Regions from separate parts of the Mesorhizobium sp. L-8-10 genome, predicted to be linked through region 1. Evidence: predicted binding sites of a transcription regulator. Region 1 holds the regulator's gene; the other holds the start of a gene.
What was found. The regulator LexA, encoded in region 1, represses DNA repair genes until DNA is damaged. The targets are predictions, from matches to a motif close to TGTTCNNNNTGTGTTCNG.
Positions count from the first base shown of each region.

Region 1 (7,942 bases):
GTGTTGACGGGCCGTGTCGCCGCGATCGAACACCAGGCGAACGGTCGTGTCCGGCTGACGCTTGACGTGCTCGATACGGCTCGCCCGAAGCTTCGCTATGCGCCCGAGCGCGTCCGCGTCTCCGCCAGGGGCGTCCCGGCCGATCTCGTCGCCGGATCGGTGGTGACCGGCGTCGCCCGGTTGTTCCCGCCGTCCGGGCCCCTCCGTCCCGGCAGCTACGACTTCTCCTTCGAGAGTTTCCTCGACGGCATTGGCGCCAACGGTTTCTTCCTGAAGGACCCCGAGGTGACGACATCAGTCTCGGCGCCGGTGCCGCTCGAAGCCCGCTTTCATGCCATGGTCGAGAACGCCCGTACCGCACTTGCCCAACGCATCCGCAGCCGGATAGGCGGGCCCGAAGGCGAGATCGCGGCGGCGCTGATCGCCGGCACGCGCGCCGGTATCCCGGAGGAGGTGAACGAGGCTCTGCGCCGCACCGGCCTGGCGCATGTCCTGTCGATCTCCGGGCTGCACATGGCCTTGGTGGCAGTTACGATCATGACCGCCCTGCGCCTCGGCTTCGCGCTCTTCCCTGGCTTCGCCTCACGCAGGCCGGTCAAGAAATATGCGGCTGTCGTCGCGCTTGCCGCGACTGCCGTCTATCTCTTCATCTCGGGGTCGGCGGTCGCCGCCGAGCGCAGCTTCATCATGCTGGCCGTGATGCTCCTTGCCGTCATGGTCGATCGCGCGGCTCTCACCATGCGCAACCTTGCGATCGCGGCGATTGCAGTGATCGCGCTTTCACCCCATGAGGTCGTGGGGCCGAGCTTCCAGATGTCCTTTGCTGCGACCGCCGCGCTGATTGGCGCCTATGGCTGGTGGGCGGAGCGGCGGGCAAGCCGTCCCGCCACGGCACCGCCGGCGGATGCTTCGATCGTGATGCGCCTCGCAAGGGGCGTGACGCGCAATCTCGCCGGCCTCGTCATGGTGTCGATGATCGCCGGGCTCGCGACCAGTGTCTACGGCGTCTACCATTTCCAGCGGGTTTCTCCGCTCAGCATCGTTGCCAACCTGGCCGCGATGCCGATCGTGTCTGTCATCGTGATGCCGTGCGCGGTGGTGGCGATGGCGGCCATGCCTTTCGGCCTCGACGGGATATTCCTCGACACGATGGGCCGGGGGCTGGCGGTCATGGTCTCGGTCGCCGATTGGTTCTCCGACCGCTCGCCCCTGGACGCCGTCGGAACCGTCCCGGTCGCAGCGGTGGTGTCGATCACGGCAGCACTCGTCATTGCGACGCTCGCCTCCACCTGGCTGCGCGCACTGTCGCTGCCGTTCGTGGTCGCCGGCCTCGCCCTGGTCGCAACGCGCTCTTCGCCCGACGTGCTCGTCTCCGAGGATGCGCGCCTGGTCGGGATGCCGCTCCAGGATGGCCGGCTCGCCGTCAACCGCTCCCGTCCGAACGGCTTTACGGTAGAGGATTGGCAACGCGCTACAGGAACGGGGGCCTTGGCGAAGCCCAGCCGGACGGGATCGGGCGCCGCCGCACCGGAAGGGGCGAAAGCCGGACGGACCCAAGAGGGTGCGTCCGGCCCGGTCGGCGTGTCTCCTGCAAGGTTGCTGCGGCACGGCGACCTGCCGGTGACCGTCGGCTTTCTCTGCGGCGGGGGCCTGTGCCTTGGGCGACAGGCGCCCGACGTCTTCGTGGCTCATGCTGAGACGGCCGAGGCGGCTCTGGCTGCCTGCGGCTTCGCCGCACTCATCGTGATCGACGATGCGACCGCTGAGAACCCGTGCCCGCACGACAGCTCGCTCGTGATCACGAAGCGGCATCTGGCGCGCCAGGGAACCGCACAAATATCGCTGTCCGGCGAGAGGCCGATCGTCAGATTCACCTTGGCGGAGCCCTATCGGCCATGGCACGCGCATCGGCAATTCTCGCGGGAGGCGCGCGGACTGCCGCCGTTCCGGCCGAAGGCGCGGAAGTCTGCGGTCACGATGCCGGACTAGGCAATGGCGAAGGATCGCAGTCGCCTGCAAGGACGGCCAGACCGTCGTATCGCGGTTGGAAGCCCAATCCCCTGCGAGCCTTCTCCGTGGCATAGATACGATCGATCCGTGCCGGCAGACGATACCCCGCCCGCCGGAAGGCGTGGGCGAAATCCGGCGCGCGGGCTTCGATGACGCCGCGCGCGTCGTTCCACAAGGCTTCGGCATCGTCGGGCAGGAACGGCGACGAGGAGGAGATCACATAGACTTCGCCGCGCGGGCCTTTGCGCCGCAGCGCAGCGAGATGGGCATCGACCACGTCACGCCGGTCGATGCCGCGATACAAGCGCCAGAGCGCCATGTCTGGCGAGGGTTCGGAAAAGCAGCGGCCCATGCGCAGGATGGTCGCCCGGATTCCGGACGCCGCGGCCAGCACATGCTCCTCGGCCGCGCGCTTCGTCACATCGTAGATGTCGCGCGGTTCCGGCGTGACGCTTTCATCGATCCAGGCTGCGCGTCCCTCGGCAACCAATGCATGTCCGTAGACGGATGTGGAACTGGTAAAGACGAAGTGGCTGGCGCCGTGGGCGACCGCCAGATCGACGAGGCGCGCCGTGCCCTCCGCATTGACCTTCCAGAACCGTGCCTCGTCGATCGAGCCGACATGAGGCGCATGCAGCGCCGCAGTGTGAACCACCGCCTCCACATTCTCAAAGGCGCGCGAAAGCTCGTCGCTGCGACAGGCAACATCCGCCAGCACATCGACCTGGGCGCCCGGCCTGATATCGACGCCGACGACTTCCGCCGTTCTGCGCAACGCGGCCGCGATCGCGGAACCGACCAGACCCGCCGTGCCGGTGACAACGATCCGTCCCACACGAATGCCGGATGCGCCGTCGGTATCAGTATCTGCGGATCAGGCCGACCAGTCTTCCCTGCACCTTCACCCTGTCGGGTCCGAAGATTCGTGTCTCGTAGGCGGGATTGGCCGCTTCGAGCGCGATCGACGCGCCCCTGCGGCGGAAGCGCTTCAACGTCGCCTCTTCGTCGTCGACCAGCGCCACGACGATCTCTCCGGGGCTGGCCGTGCTGGCATTGCGGATGATGACCGTGTCTCCGTCGAAGATACCGGCTTCGATCATGGAGTCCCCCTTGACCTCGAGCGCATAGTGCTCGCCGCCGGCGATCATCTCCGGTGGAACGGAGATCGAGTGGGTCTTGTGCTGTATCGCCTCGATCGGCACGCCGGCCGCAATCCGGCCCATCACAGGTATGGCGACCGCCACAGTCGCTTCGTCGTCGTTGCCGGCGGCGGGAAGACGGGCAGGGGGCGCGGGTTTCTTGCCCAGGCTGCCTTCTATGACGCTCGGCGAGAACTTGCGCGCGCCGCCAAGCCCCGGCGCGATCGAATCGGGCAGTCGGATGACCTCGAGCGCCCGGGCCCTGTTCGGCAACCGGCGAATGAAGCCCCGCTCCTCGAGCGCGGTGATCAGCCGGTGAATTCCCGATTTGGAAGCGAGGTCGAGCGCCTCCTTCATTTCGTCGAACGACGGCGGGATGCCCGCTTCCTTGAGCCGTTCATGGATGAACAGAAGCAGTTCATGTTGCTTGCGCGTCAGCATGCCGTTCCTCAAGGAATCAGATCATAAACAAAACCAGAACAAACACTATCTGTTCCAGTTGTGTTCCGCAACTGGCTAAATTCGGGTGAACTGCGAGCAGCGCCGGCGGCGGTCCCCGTCATTCGGCGCCCGGTTCGGTCCTATTGCAATCGATTACGCTGACGTTGTCGGCTGGCTCTCCATTCGACTCTAGCGCTGCTTGCCAAGCGGCCTCACCATCACAGCTGGGGCAAGTGTCAAGCGCACCGAAGGGGCGTAAACGATCCCGTAGCACAGGGCCGACGATACTGGATGGCTCGGTGCGCCGGTTAGACCGGAGGATAGACATGGGGTGGCGCAAGGATCGCAGGCTTTCTCGCTTTGCGGTGCTTCTGGCTTCCCTGTCGGGCATGCCGCCTTCCCGATCCAATCCCAAAGAGCGCGGCGGTCGACGCCGCCGACTACTCAAAGGATACCATCTTGTTACGCCCTTAATCGTCGCTGCGCCTGGTGCGATGCGATAATCGCTGTGCCAGCCTTCATGTTTCAGGACGAGTTTCAGAGCTTCCGCAGATTACTGTGCATGGACATTTTCTTTCGGGGATGGAAGAAGGAACTCGCTCAAGCGAGGGATCCGACGAGATGAGCCTGTCAGAAGTTGCGATCGGTCCGGTCAGGCTGCACACATTGCCGCAGGACGCCGACTGGTACCGGCAGCGCCGGCAATTCGAAGAGATGGCGTCAGGTCTGTATCGGCTGCTCGCTCAGGAACATTTCCGAAACTTCATCGATGTCGGCGCAAACAGTGGCATGGTTTCCGTATTTGCTCGCCGCTCCGCTCCGGACCTTCGCATAGTCGCGATCGAAGCCGACCAACGACTAGTCGAGATCATCCCCGGCAACTTCGCCCTCAACGGGCTCAATGAGCCGGAACTGATCCATGCCATCGCGAGCGCGAAGACCGATGCCGGCGGCTCGTTTTCTCTCAACCCGAAATCCACCTTGGATAACCGCGTAGCGATGGACGGCTGGGCCAAGGTTTCGGTACCGCAGATTGCGTTGGATGATCTGTTCAAGGATCGGGGCATCGAGGGCAAGACCTTCCTCAAGGTAGACACTCAAGGCCATGAAAAACATGTCTTGGAAGGTTTTGCGACCACCATGCGAAGCCGATCCGATTGGATCATCAAGATGGAATTCGCCCCGATGTGGCTGAAGTCCCAGGGGACGGACCCCGCAGAGCTTGCCCGTTCCCTGTCAGCCGACTATCTCGTGGCCGAGTATCCGGAACGCATTGCCTACAACTACCCTGCTGTGTCCACACTCCTTTCGCATACGATCTCTCCAGATCAAGCCGAACACTTTGTCTCCTATGTCGAATCCTTAGACCGAAATGGGCGGGGCTGGGTCGACTTGGTCGTGGCGCCCCGATCATGGCGACCGAAGGGCCTGCGAAGCGGACTGAAGGCACTGTTCGGCTGACATGGTGGCAATGCGAGTGTGGCCGCTCACCCTCTGAGATAAAGCACCCGGCAGGCGTCGCCCTTCGCCGCCGCCGGCGCGTGCGGCTCGCGAACGATGAGCGCGTTGGAAGCGGCGAGCGTTCGCAGCATCGAGGAATCCTGGACGGGGAACGGCGTTGCCACGGGCCGGCCGTCTTCGGCGGTGCTCACGCTGGCGCGCACATAGTCCTGCCTGGTGTCGTTGGCGGCCATGGCGGCGCCGAGCACGGCCTCGCCGACGTCGGATCGGTGGGGCAGGCCGCCGAGCCGCGCCAGCAGTGGTTTCAGGAAAAGGTGCGAGCAGACCAGGCTGGCGACCGGATTGCCGGGCAGGCCGATGAAGCGCGTCGGGCCGCGCCGGCCGAACATCAGCGGCTTGCCGGGGCGCATCGCGATCTTCCAGAAGTCGAGCGTCATGCCTTCGCCGGTCAGCACGTCGTGCACGAGGTCATGTTCCCCGACTGACGCGCCGCCGAGGGTCACGACGACGTCGGCGCCGGCGTCGAGCGCTTGTCTGACCAAAGCGGCTATCGCTTCCTTGCGGTCGGGCGCGATGCCGAGATCGAGGGCCTCTGCGCCGGCCGACTTCGCCACCGCCGCCACGCCATAGGCGTTGGACGCAATGATCTGGTCAGGTCCGGGCGTGCTTCCCGGGGGGAGCAGTTCGTCGCCGGTAGCGACGATCGCGACGAGCGGCCGCTTCACGACGGCGATCGCCGGATGGTTGGCGGAGGCGGCGAGCGAGAGTGCCGCGGGGTCGAGCACGCGGCCTGTTTCGAGCAGCACGTCGCCCTCGGTGAAGTCGAGCCCCTTGCGGCGGATGTGTCGTCCGGCCGCCGCGGGCTCCAGCGCCTCGACGGTATCGTCGTCCAGCCTTCGCGCGTTCTCCTGGATCAGGATCGTGTCCGCGCCTTCGGGCACGGGGGCCCCGGTGAAGATGCGAACGGCTTCGCCGGCGCCGACCTTTCCGTCGAACAGCTTTCCAGCCGGCGCCTGGCCGATGACCCGCAGGCGAACCGGCGCCGCCGCGATGTCGGCGGCGCGCAGCGCATAGCCGTCCATGGCCGAGGCAGGGAAGGGCGGCTGGGTGCGCAGCGCCCTCAACGGCGCGGCGAGCACCCGCCCCGCCGCCTCGTGCAGCGGGATCGTCTCTGCCGGTCCGGCCTCCGCCCCATCCAGCAACCGTTCAAGCGCGTCGGCGACCGGAAGTAGGGTCATGGCCGGTTCTCGCCTGCGCGATAGTCGCCGGACTTGCCGCCGGTCTTCTCGACGAGGCGAATGCCGCCGATCACCATGCCGCGATCGACCGCCTTGGCCATGTCGTAGATGGTGAGGCAGGCAACGGAGGCGGCCGTCAGGGCTTCCATCTCGACGCCCGTCTTGCCGGTCACGCGGGCAAGCGCCCGGACCCGCAGGCCCGGAAGCGCCTCGTCCGCATCGATGTCGACCGACACCTTGGTCAAAAGCAGGGGGTGACACAGCGGAATCAACTCATGGGTGCGCTTGGCAGCCATGATGCCGGCGATGCGCGCCGTGCCGAGCACGTCGCCCTTGCGGGCATTGCCGGCGAGGATCAGGCGCAAGGTGTCGGGCTGCATGGTGACGGTGCCTTCGGCCACCGCGGTCCGCTCGGTTACCGCCTTCTGCCCGACATCGACCATATGCGCCTCGCCGGAGGCGCCGATATGGGTGAGTCCGGACTTGTCGGCCATGTCTCAGCCGGCCGTCACGGCTGCGTCGCCGCGCAGCAGGACGCGCGTCGCTCCAGTCACGTCGGCCTGGCGCATCAGGCTTTCGCCGACGAGGAAGGTGCCGATACCGTGTCGCGCGAGGCGCCGGCAGTCGTCATGGGTGAAGATGCCGCTTTCGCCGACCAGCAGCCGGTCAGCCGGCACCATTCCGGCCAGTCGCTCCGAGGTCTCCAGGCTCGTCTCGAAGGTCCTCAGATTGCGGTTGTTGATGCCGATCAACCGCGACGACAGCTTCAGCGCCCGTTCCATCTCGGCTTCGTCATGCACCTCCACCAGCACGTCCATATCAAGTTCGAAGGCGGTCTCCTCGAGCGCGAGCGCCTCATCGTCGGAAAGGCTCGCCATGATCACCAGGATGGCGTCCGCCCCCCAGTCGCGCGCCTCGTAGACCTGGTAGGGCTCGAACATGAAGTCCTTGCGCAGCGCCGGCAGGGCGGCGGCCTTGCGGGCCGCGACGAGGAAATCGGGAGCGCCCTGGAAGGAAGGCGTATCGGTCAGCACCGAGAGGCAGGCAGCGCCGCCTTCCGCATATGCGCGGGCGAGCGCCGGCGGGTCGAAGTCGGCCCGTATCAGCCCCTTGGAGGGGCTGGCTTTCTTGATCTCGGCGATCAGTGCGAATTCGCCTTGTGCGCGCCTTGCCGACAAGGCGGAGAAGAAACCGCGCGGCTCATCGGCGTCGCCGAGGCGCGCCTTCAGCTCCGACAGCGGCAGGCGAGCCTTGGCGGCGGCGATCTCGTCGCGCTTATAGGCCTCGATCTTCTTCAGTATGTCGGCCATGACCCTACTCGTTGGAGATGAGGACGAGCTTGTCGAGCACCCGCAGCGCGTCGCCGTCGTCGATCGCGCGTGCGGCAATCGCCACGCCGTCGGCAAGTGTCGGGGCCCGGCCGGCTACGACCAATCCCGCCCCGGCATTCATCAGCACAGTGTCGCGATAGGCGCCCGGCTTTCCCTCGAGCACGGCGCGCAGGGCGGCGGCGTTGAAGGCGGCATCGCCGCCGCGCAACTCCTCGCGGGCGTGGCGCTTCAGCCCGACCGATTCCGGGTCGATGGAAAAACTGCGCACCTTGCCTTCGCACAGTTCCGCGACCTGGGTCTCGCCCGTCGTGGTGATCTCGTC
Region 1 is NZ_AP023263.1:5,016,415-5,024,356, forward strand. Features, by position in the region: gene JN280_RS23220 (ComEC/Rec2 family competence protein) at 1-1,989, shown strand, start outside; gene JN280_RS23225 (NAD-dependent epimerase/dehydratase family protein) at 1,973-2,845, opposite strand; gene lexA (transcriptional repressor LexA) at 2,871-3,590, opposite strand; gene JN280_RS23235 (FkbM family methyltransferase) at 4,212-5,051, shown strand; gene JN280_RS23240 (molybdopterin molybdotransferase MoeA) at 5,078-6,289, opposite strand; gene moaC (cyclic pyranopterin monophosphate synthase MoaC) at 6,286-6,783, opposite strand; gene trpC (indole-3-glycerol phosphate synthase TrpC) at 6,787-7,599, opposite strand; gene trpD (anthranilate phosphoribosyltransferase) at 7,604-7,942, opposite strand, start outside.

Region 2 (7,942 bases), 4.0 Mb from region 1:
TGCCGGAAAAGCAGCTGACGCGGATCGGCGTTGTCGGTCGCAAGCAGCGCCTGCCACCAGAGTGGCGTCGGCAGCAGCTCGGCCATGCCCGAGAGCGTCAGCCAGGCGGCGGCGACGGTCGGCAACGCGATGAGCAGCGCAAGGCCCCAGCCAGACGGACCGGTGCGATGGAGTGCGGGAGCGCGAGTCCTCATGCGGCGCTTCTGGGGCGGCGACGGGCACTGCCGCCTCCGTTGCAGGGGATGGCGGATGAAGGCTGCATCGGACTACACCGCCTCGGCCAGCAGCCCGGCGAAACGGGCGGCGGCGGCGAGGCCGCCGAAAGGCCAGACCGGCGGGATGGTCGTCACCTTGCCTGCCCGCACACAAGGCAGGTTGGCCCAGAGGGAACTCCGGGCGATGCGGATCGCCACGTGCGGCGGGATAGGGTCGAGCGAGATCAGCCGCGCCCCGCCGACAGCCACCAGCTGCTCGATGCCTGTTGTCGAAAAACCCCAACTGTTGGTCTCGCTTGTCCAGGCGTTGGTTACACCCATCCGATCGAACACGTCCTGGAAGAGGCCGCCGCGCCCGTAGATGCGGACGTGCCGATCGTCGAACATGCTGACCACGGCGAGCGGCTCCGCCGCCCGCGCCGCAAGCTTCTCCTTTGCCGCTGCGATCGTGGCGGCGGCCGCAATGGCGAAGCGTTCCCCGATGTCGGTCCGGCCCAGATGCCTCGCGAGCCTCAACGCCTCGCTTTCGGCCTGGGCATAGGGTGTGCCGGTGCCGTCGTAGAAGGGCACGTTCCAGACAGGCGCGAAGCGGGCGAAGGTTGCGGCATCGAGGCCGTAGCCATAGGCGCCCACGATGAGGTCCGGCTTCAATTCGGCAAGCAGCTCGAGGTTCGGCTCGCCGCGCGAGCCGAGATCGATGGTGCCCGCGGGCAGGAGCGGGGCGGCCACCCAGTCGCGATAGCCCTTCGTGTCGGAGACGGCGATCGGTTCGAGGCCGAGCGAGACGACCAGTTCGGCCGACGTCCATTCGAGGCACGCAATGCGCAACGGCGCGGCCGCCCGCGCCGGCATCGCCCCCGCGGCCGCAAGGCCGGCCAGCACCGCACGACGCGAAAGGTTCCGCACGCCGCGCTCCGGCCTACCACCGATATTTCACGGAGCCGGTGACCTTGCGGGTCTCGCCGTAGAAGCAGCCGAACGCCTCGGAGAAGCAGGAGGCGACATATTCCTCGTCGAAGAGGTTGCTCGCCGCGAGCTTGAACTGGAAATCACGCCAGTCGTAGTGGAGGGCCGCGTCGACCAGCGTCACGGCCGGCACCTTGAAGGAATTGGCGTCGTCGCCATAGGTCGAACCGATGTAGCGAACGCCCGCGCCGAAGCCGAGGCCTTCGAACTGGCCGGTGGGGATGGTGTAGTCGGCCCACAGCGATGCCTGGTGTTCCGGCACGCCATAGGGCGTGTTGCCCTCATTGCCTTCCGAATCGTCGCGGATGCTGACATCGAGATAGGTATAGGCGAGCTTGACATCGAGACCGGAATCGAAGCTTGCCACGCCCTCCACCTCGATGCCGCGCGACCGGATCTTGCCGGTCTGGAATGGATCGTTGCCGAAGTAGCGGACGACGTTCTCCTTGGTGAGATCGAAGGCGGCGAGCGTGATGAAGCTGTTCCAGCCCTGCGGCTGGTACTTGACGCCGACCTCGTATTGCTCGCCGGTCGTGGGATCGAACAGGTTGCCGGAGGCGTCGGTGCCGAGTTCCGGCAGGAAGGACGTCGAGTAGCTGACATAGGGCGCAAGCCCGATGTCGGAGAGATAGACGAGGCCGACACGCCCGGTGAAGGCGTCGTCCGCCTGTTCGCTGGTGTCGCCGCTGAGCTTGTCCAGCGTTTCGTTGTTGGTCCAGTCGTAGCGGCCGCCTGCCGTCAGCGCCCAGTTGCCGAGCTTCGCCTGGTCCTGCGCGTAGATGCCGAACTGGCTCTGCTTGTTTTTCGAATCCTGATAGACGGCGAGCGGCGGGAGCGGCGCACCATAGACGGGATCGAAGATGTCGATCGGATCGACATCGGCATAGGTGCCCCAGTCGCTGTAGTCGTTGTACTGGTAGTCGAGGCCCATCAGCAGCTTGTGCCTGACGGGGCCGGTGTCGAAGTCGGCCTGCGCCTGGTTGTCGACGGCGAAGTTGCCGAGCTGCGAGCGGCCTTCGTCGGCGTAGCGGTTATAGGTCCGCCCGTCGGGTTCGAGGCCACTGCCGAAGACGCCGTCCTGGACGTTGCGGAGATAGGCGTATCGCAGGTTCTGGCGCACCTGCCAGGTCTCGTTGAAACGGTGCTGGAATTCATAGCCGATCGTGGCCAGCGTCAGATCGTATTTGTCGAAGTCCGGCTCGCCGACGAAGCGGCTGGCGGGCAGCCTGCCGAAGGGATTGGGCTTGACCGTGCCGCTGGCCGGCAGAAACTGGATGCCCCAGCCGGCATTGTCCTTCTGGAGGCTCGCCAGCAGCGTCAGGCTGGTGTCGGCGTCGGGCCGCCATGTCAGGGCCGGCGCAATGAAGAGGCGATTGTCCTCGACATAGTCGACATGGGTGTCGCCGTCGCGCGCAAGACCGGTGAGCCGGAACGTCCAGACGCCGAGATCGTCGATCTTGCCGCCCATGTCGAACTGACCCTGGAAACGGTCGAAGCTGCCGGCGCTGAACTCGACCTCGCGCAAGGTCTGGTCCACCGGGCGCTTGCTGACATAGTTGATGATGCCGCCGGGACTGTTCTGCCCGTAGAGCGCCGAGCTCGGCCCGCGCAGGATCTCGAGCCGCTCCGCACCGTAGGGATCGAACGCCAGGAAGCTCGCGAAATCGGTCCCCTTCAGGCGCAAGCCGTCCTTGTAGAAAGCCTCGTCCGAAACGCCGAAGCCGCGGATCTGAAGACCGAAACCGCGCAGATCGTTGCCGAACTGCTCGCCCGTCACACCCGCCGTATAGCGAAGCGCATTGCCGATGCTCTCGACACTCTGCGCGTCCATCTGGTCGGCGGTGACGACGGAGATCGATTGCGGCGTCTCGATCAGCGGCGTGTCGGTCTTGGTGGCGGTCGCGCTCTGATGGGCGACGTAGCCGTCGACAGGCCCCCAGGCATTCTCGATGCGCTCCCGGATCGTGATTTCTTCCAGTTGGGCCGTCCGGACGCTCTGCGCCTCCTGGGCAAATGCCGCGGGCGCGGCGACGACGCCGATAACGGTCGATGCGAGCAGAAGGAGGCCGTGTCGACGGTGCGAAAGCCCACTGCGCCATTCCTCCCCGCGTGGCTCGTCCTGCGGTGCAGTGCTGCTTCCAATCATGCCGATCCCCTTTGTCGAAGCCGCAACGCACCATTTCGAACGCCGCTGCAGCAGATGGCGGAACATGGGTTGCGGCTCGTCCCTCTCACCGCTGCCTGGGGTTGCTCCATTCATAATGTTGACTATGCATCTCATGTTTAATAGTCAACGGCCGACGGCGCTCTTTCCCCGCGCCTCGCAACAGGGTGAACTGGCCTGTGACGAATGCTTTCACGGTGGACGGCGCGCGTTTCGCGGTGCGCGAGCGCACCCTGCTCGGCCCCATCTCTCTGGAGTTCGAGCGCGCCCGGGTCTATGGGCTCATCGGGCACAACGGTTCCGGCAAGTCGACGCTGGTCAAGCTGCTTGCCCGGCAGCAGGAGGCGACGGCGGGTTCGATCAGCTTCTTCGGGCGGCCGCTCGCCCATTGGGGCGCGCGGGAGCTTGCCCGGTCCCTCGCCTATCTGCCGCAGACGACACCTGGTGCGACCGGCCTGACCGTGGAGGAACTGGCGGCCCTCGGGCGCTATCCCTGGCATGGCGCCCTCGGCCGCTTCGGCGCCGAGGACCGCCGCCATGTCGAGGACGCGCTCGCGCTCACCGACATGTCCGGCTTCGCGGACCGGCTGGTCGATGAATTGTCCGGCGGCGAGCGCCAGCGGGCCTGGCTCGCGATGCTGGTGGCGCAGAATGCCGGCGTCATGCTGCTCGACGAGCCGACCTCGGCACTCGATCTCGCCCATCAGGTCGAGGTGCTCGGTCTCGTACGGGAATTAAGCCGCAAGCGCGATCTCTGCGTGGTGCTCGTGCTGCACGATCCGAACATGGCCGCGCGCTATTGCGACGAACTGGTTGCGCTCAGGCAGGGCCGGCTTCTGACGCGCGGCTCGCCCGACGAGATCATGCGCATCGGGGTGCTGCGGGACATTTTCGGCGTCGAGATGGGGGTGTTCCAGCACCCCGTGACCGGGCAGCCGATCGGGTATGTGCAATAGGCCGTATCCGAGCTGGAGTCGCTGCTGCCGGAAAGCCGCTGCCTTGAGGACAAGCGACAGCGGTCAGCGCCGGGTGCGATGCAGCAGGCCCCGGTTGGGGAACCGATCAAGCCGCCGCGCCGACTTGACTCTCGCGCCCGTTTGTTCTCTTTATGTTCCATATCGAAGTCATCCCACAACAGTTGCGGCGGCCTGTCGGCTGACCGCGCGTCGACGGTCGGCATGGAAACGCCAGCCACGATATTGCATGCCGATCTCGACGCCTTCTATGCGTCGGTGGAGCAGCTCCTCGACCCCTCGCTGCGGGGCAGGCCGATCGCGGTCGGCGGCGGCGTTGTGCTGGCGGCCTCCTATGAGGCCAGGGCGTTCGGGGTGCGCGGCGGCATGCCGGGGCGGCAGGCGCGCGAGCTCTGCCCGCAGCTGGTTTTCGTGGGCGGCCACTTCAAGGACTATCAGCGGCTCGGCGACGCCGCGATCGCGGTGCTCGGGGATTACACGCCGCTGGTCGAGCGCATCTCGATCGACGAGGCTTTCGCCGACGTCGCCGGCTGCACGCATCTCTTCGGCCCGCCGGCCGAAATCGCCGCCACGATCCGGCGCCGCGTGCGGGACGAACTCGGCCTGCCGATCTCGATCGGGGTGGCGCGCACCAAGCATCTCGCCAAGATCGCCTCGCAGGTGGCCAAGCCCGACGGGCTGGTGGTGGTCGATCCCTCAACCGAGCTCGCCTTCCTGCACGACCTGCCCGTCGAACTTATGTGGGGCGTCGGCCCCGTGACGAAGGCGAGGCTCGCCGAGGCAGGCGTCTCGACCATCGGCGAGCTGGCGCGGACGCCGGGCCGCTCGCTCGAAAGGCTGCTCGGGCCTGCAGCCGGCGAAAAACTCTCGGCGCTCGCCTGGAACCGCGACCTCCGGGAAATCAGGACGCATCAGCGGGCGCGATCGGCCGGCGCCCAGTCGGCGCTGGGGATGAAGCCGGCGAAGGAACGGATCTACCGCCCGGCGCTGCGCCATCTCGCCGACCGCGTCTGCAGCCGGCTGCGGGCGAAGGACCGGCCCGGCCGCACGGTCACGGTGCGCGTGCGTTTCGCCGACCTGCGGTCGGTGACGCGCTCGGTCACGCTGGACGCGCCGATCTCGGCCACCGGAATCCTGGCCGAGATCGCCGAGGAGTTGGTGCGCTCCGCGCTTGCCGACCATCCTCAGGAAAGGACGATCTCGCTGCTGGCGATCTCGGTGTCCCATCTGGAGACGGAAGCCGGCCTGCAGCTCGACCTGCCGCTCGGGCTCGACGACGAGAAACGCCGCCCCGGCAGCAGCAGGGGCGCTGCCCGCTGGGTGGCCGACCGCGCGATCGACAGGATACGCGACCGTTTCGGCTGGGACGCTGTAGGCTACGGGTCGGTGGCGCTGGAGATCTCGCGATCGGTGCCCGATGCGTTCCGCGAACTGGCGGAGAAGGAGCTGTGACCATCGGGGGCGATCGCCGCGCGACGTGACGCGGATGCGGGGCGACCAGCTTCCACGTCGATTTCGCCGCGCACTGTTCGGACCGCGTCGTCGCCATGCGCGGCGGGCGGATCGTCCGGCAAGGCAGCCCGACGAGATCGTGGAGGCCGGGCTGCTGCGAGATCTTCGACACCGATCTCGGTACACAGGATCGAAGGCAGGCACTTCGTGGTCCACAACCGACCCGTCATGAGGTCCCCAGGGGTGCGGCGTCATGCAGCTTCCCCTATAGTCTGCCGCCACGGAGGACCGCAATTCGCGGCAAGCGGCAGTTACGGGAGCGGTATCATGTGCAGAAACATACGCACGCTTTTCAACTTCGAGCCGCCGGCCACGGACGAGGAGATCCGTGCCGCGGCCCTGCAGTTCGTGCGCAAGCTGAGCGGCTTCAACAGGCCTTCGCGGGTCAACGAAGAGGCTTTCGACCGTGCGGTGGACGAAGTCGCGGCGGCGGCAAACCGGCTTCTCGACGCCCTGCAGACGGCAAGCGCGCCGCGCGACCGCGAGACGGAGGCGATCAAGGCCCGCGCCAGGGCGCGCGAGCGCTTCGCCTGACCTGCGATCGGCGGCTCATATCCGAGGGATCCCAGTCGCCAGCGCGGCCATCCGGAGCGCTTGGCTTTTGCGCCGCCAGGATACCGAAGATCCTCCGTCCTGCTTCCGTCGGGCCAGGAAGGACGCGGAGGGCCCGAAGCCGGATGCTCCCGGATATGTCGAAATCGGGAACCTCCATGTCGCTCAATTGAGGTAAAATTTTCCAACATGCTCGAAGCCGGCAGACGCCGATGCCTCGTTCGGACGGGCAGCGCATGGTTACTTCGCCGCGAAACGCTCAGACACGAAGGCACATCCATGAAACGCTTGCTTCTGATCGGCGTGGCCGCCGCCACGCTCTTTTCGGCCTCGCTGCCGGCCTTTGCCGCCGACAAGCTGCTCAACGCCTCCTACGACATCGCACGCGAGCTTTTCGTGCAGGTCAACGAGGCTTTCGTCGCCAAGCATCCCGGCGTGAGCATCGACCAGTCGCATGGCGGCTCTTCCAAGCAGGCGCGCGCCATATTGGAGGGCCTGGAAGCCGACGTGGTGACCTTCAACCAGGTGACCGACATCGATGCGCTGGTGAAGGGCGGCTTCGTCTCGGACGACTGGAAGAGCGAGTTCCCCAACAACGCCTCGCCCTATTATTCGCTGCCCGCCTTCCTGGTGCATGCGGGCAATCCGAAAGGAATCAAGGACTGGGACGACCTTGTCCGCGACGACGTGAAGGTGATCTTCCCCAACCCCAAGACCTCGGGCAATGCGCGCTACACCTATCTGGCCGCCACGGCCTACGCCAAGGAAGCCTTCGCCAACGACGACGCCAAGGTGCGGGAGTTCATCGGGAAGCTGTTCGCGAACGTGCCCGTCTTCGACACAGGTGGCCGCGCCGCCACCACCACCTTCGTCGAGCGCGAGATCGGCGACGTGCTGATCACCTTCGAGGCCGAGACCCGCGGCATCGCCAGGGAGTTCGGCGAGGACAAGTTCGACATCGTCGTGCCTTCCGTCAGCCTGCTCGCCGAGTTCCCGGTGGCGATCGTCGACAAGGTGGTCGACAAGCGCGGCTCGCGCGATCTCGCCAGGACCTATCTCGACTTCCTCTACACGCCCGAAGGCCAGAAGATCCTCGCCGAAAACGGCAACCGTCCCAACGACGCGTCCGTCGCGGCAGAGTTCAAGGATCAGTTCCCCGCAGTGCGGCTGGTCAAGGTCGAGGACGTGTTCGGCGGCTGGGACAAGATCCAGGAAGAGCATTTCAAGGCCGGAGCGACGCTCGACCAGCTCTACGGATCGCGTTGATATCGGGAACTTTCCGACGTTAGGGTCGTGGGCCGTCCGGATCGACCCCGCTTCGTTTCAAGAAGGCTTTCGCAAGTGGCACGTCGCGTCCTGCCGGGTTTTCCCCTGGCGCTCGGGATCACGCTCTTCTACGTCGCGATCATCGTCGTGCTGCCGCTGGGCGCGCTGGTGCTCAAGGCGGCGGGGCTGGGGCCGGCCGACTATTGGCGGATCGTATCATCCCCCCGCGCCGTGGCCAGCTATCGCGTGACTGCGCTGTCGGCGCTCGCCGCCACCGTCTTCAACCTGTTCTT
Region 2 is NZ_AP023263.1:972,229-980,170, forward strand. Features, by position in the region: gene fhuB (Fe(3+)-hydroxamate ABC transporter permease FhuB) at 1-194, opposite strand, end outside; gene JN280_RS04395 (ABC transporter substrate-binding protein) at 267-1,121, opposite strand; gene JN280_RS04400 (TonB-dependent siderophore receptor) at 1,135-3,327, opposite strand; gene JN280_RS04405 (ATP-binding cassette domain-containing protein) at 3,525-4,301, shown strand; gene dinB (DNA polymerase IV) at 4,524-5,771, shown strand; gene JN280_RS04415 (DUF2277 domain-containing protein) at 6,099-6,365, shown strand; gene JN280_RS04420 (sulfate ABC transporter substrate-binding protein) at 6,663-7,649, shown strand; gene cysT (sulfate ABC transporter permease subunit CysT) at 7,725-7,942, shown strand, end outside.
Region 2: the regulator LexA is predicted to act here: its motif matches at 4,444-4,461, upstream of dinB (DNA polymerase IV).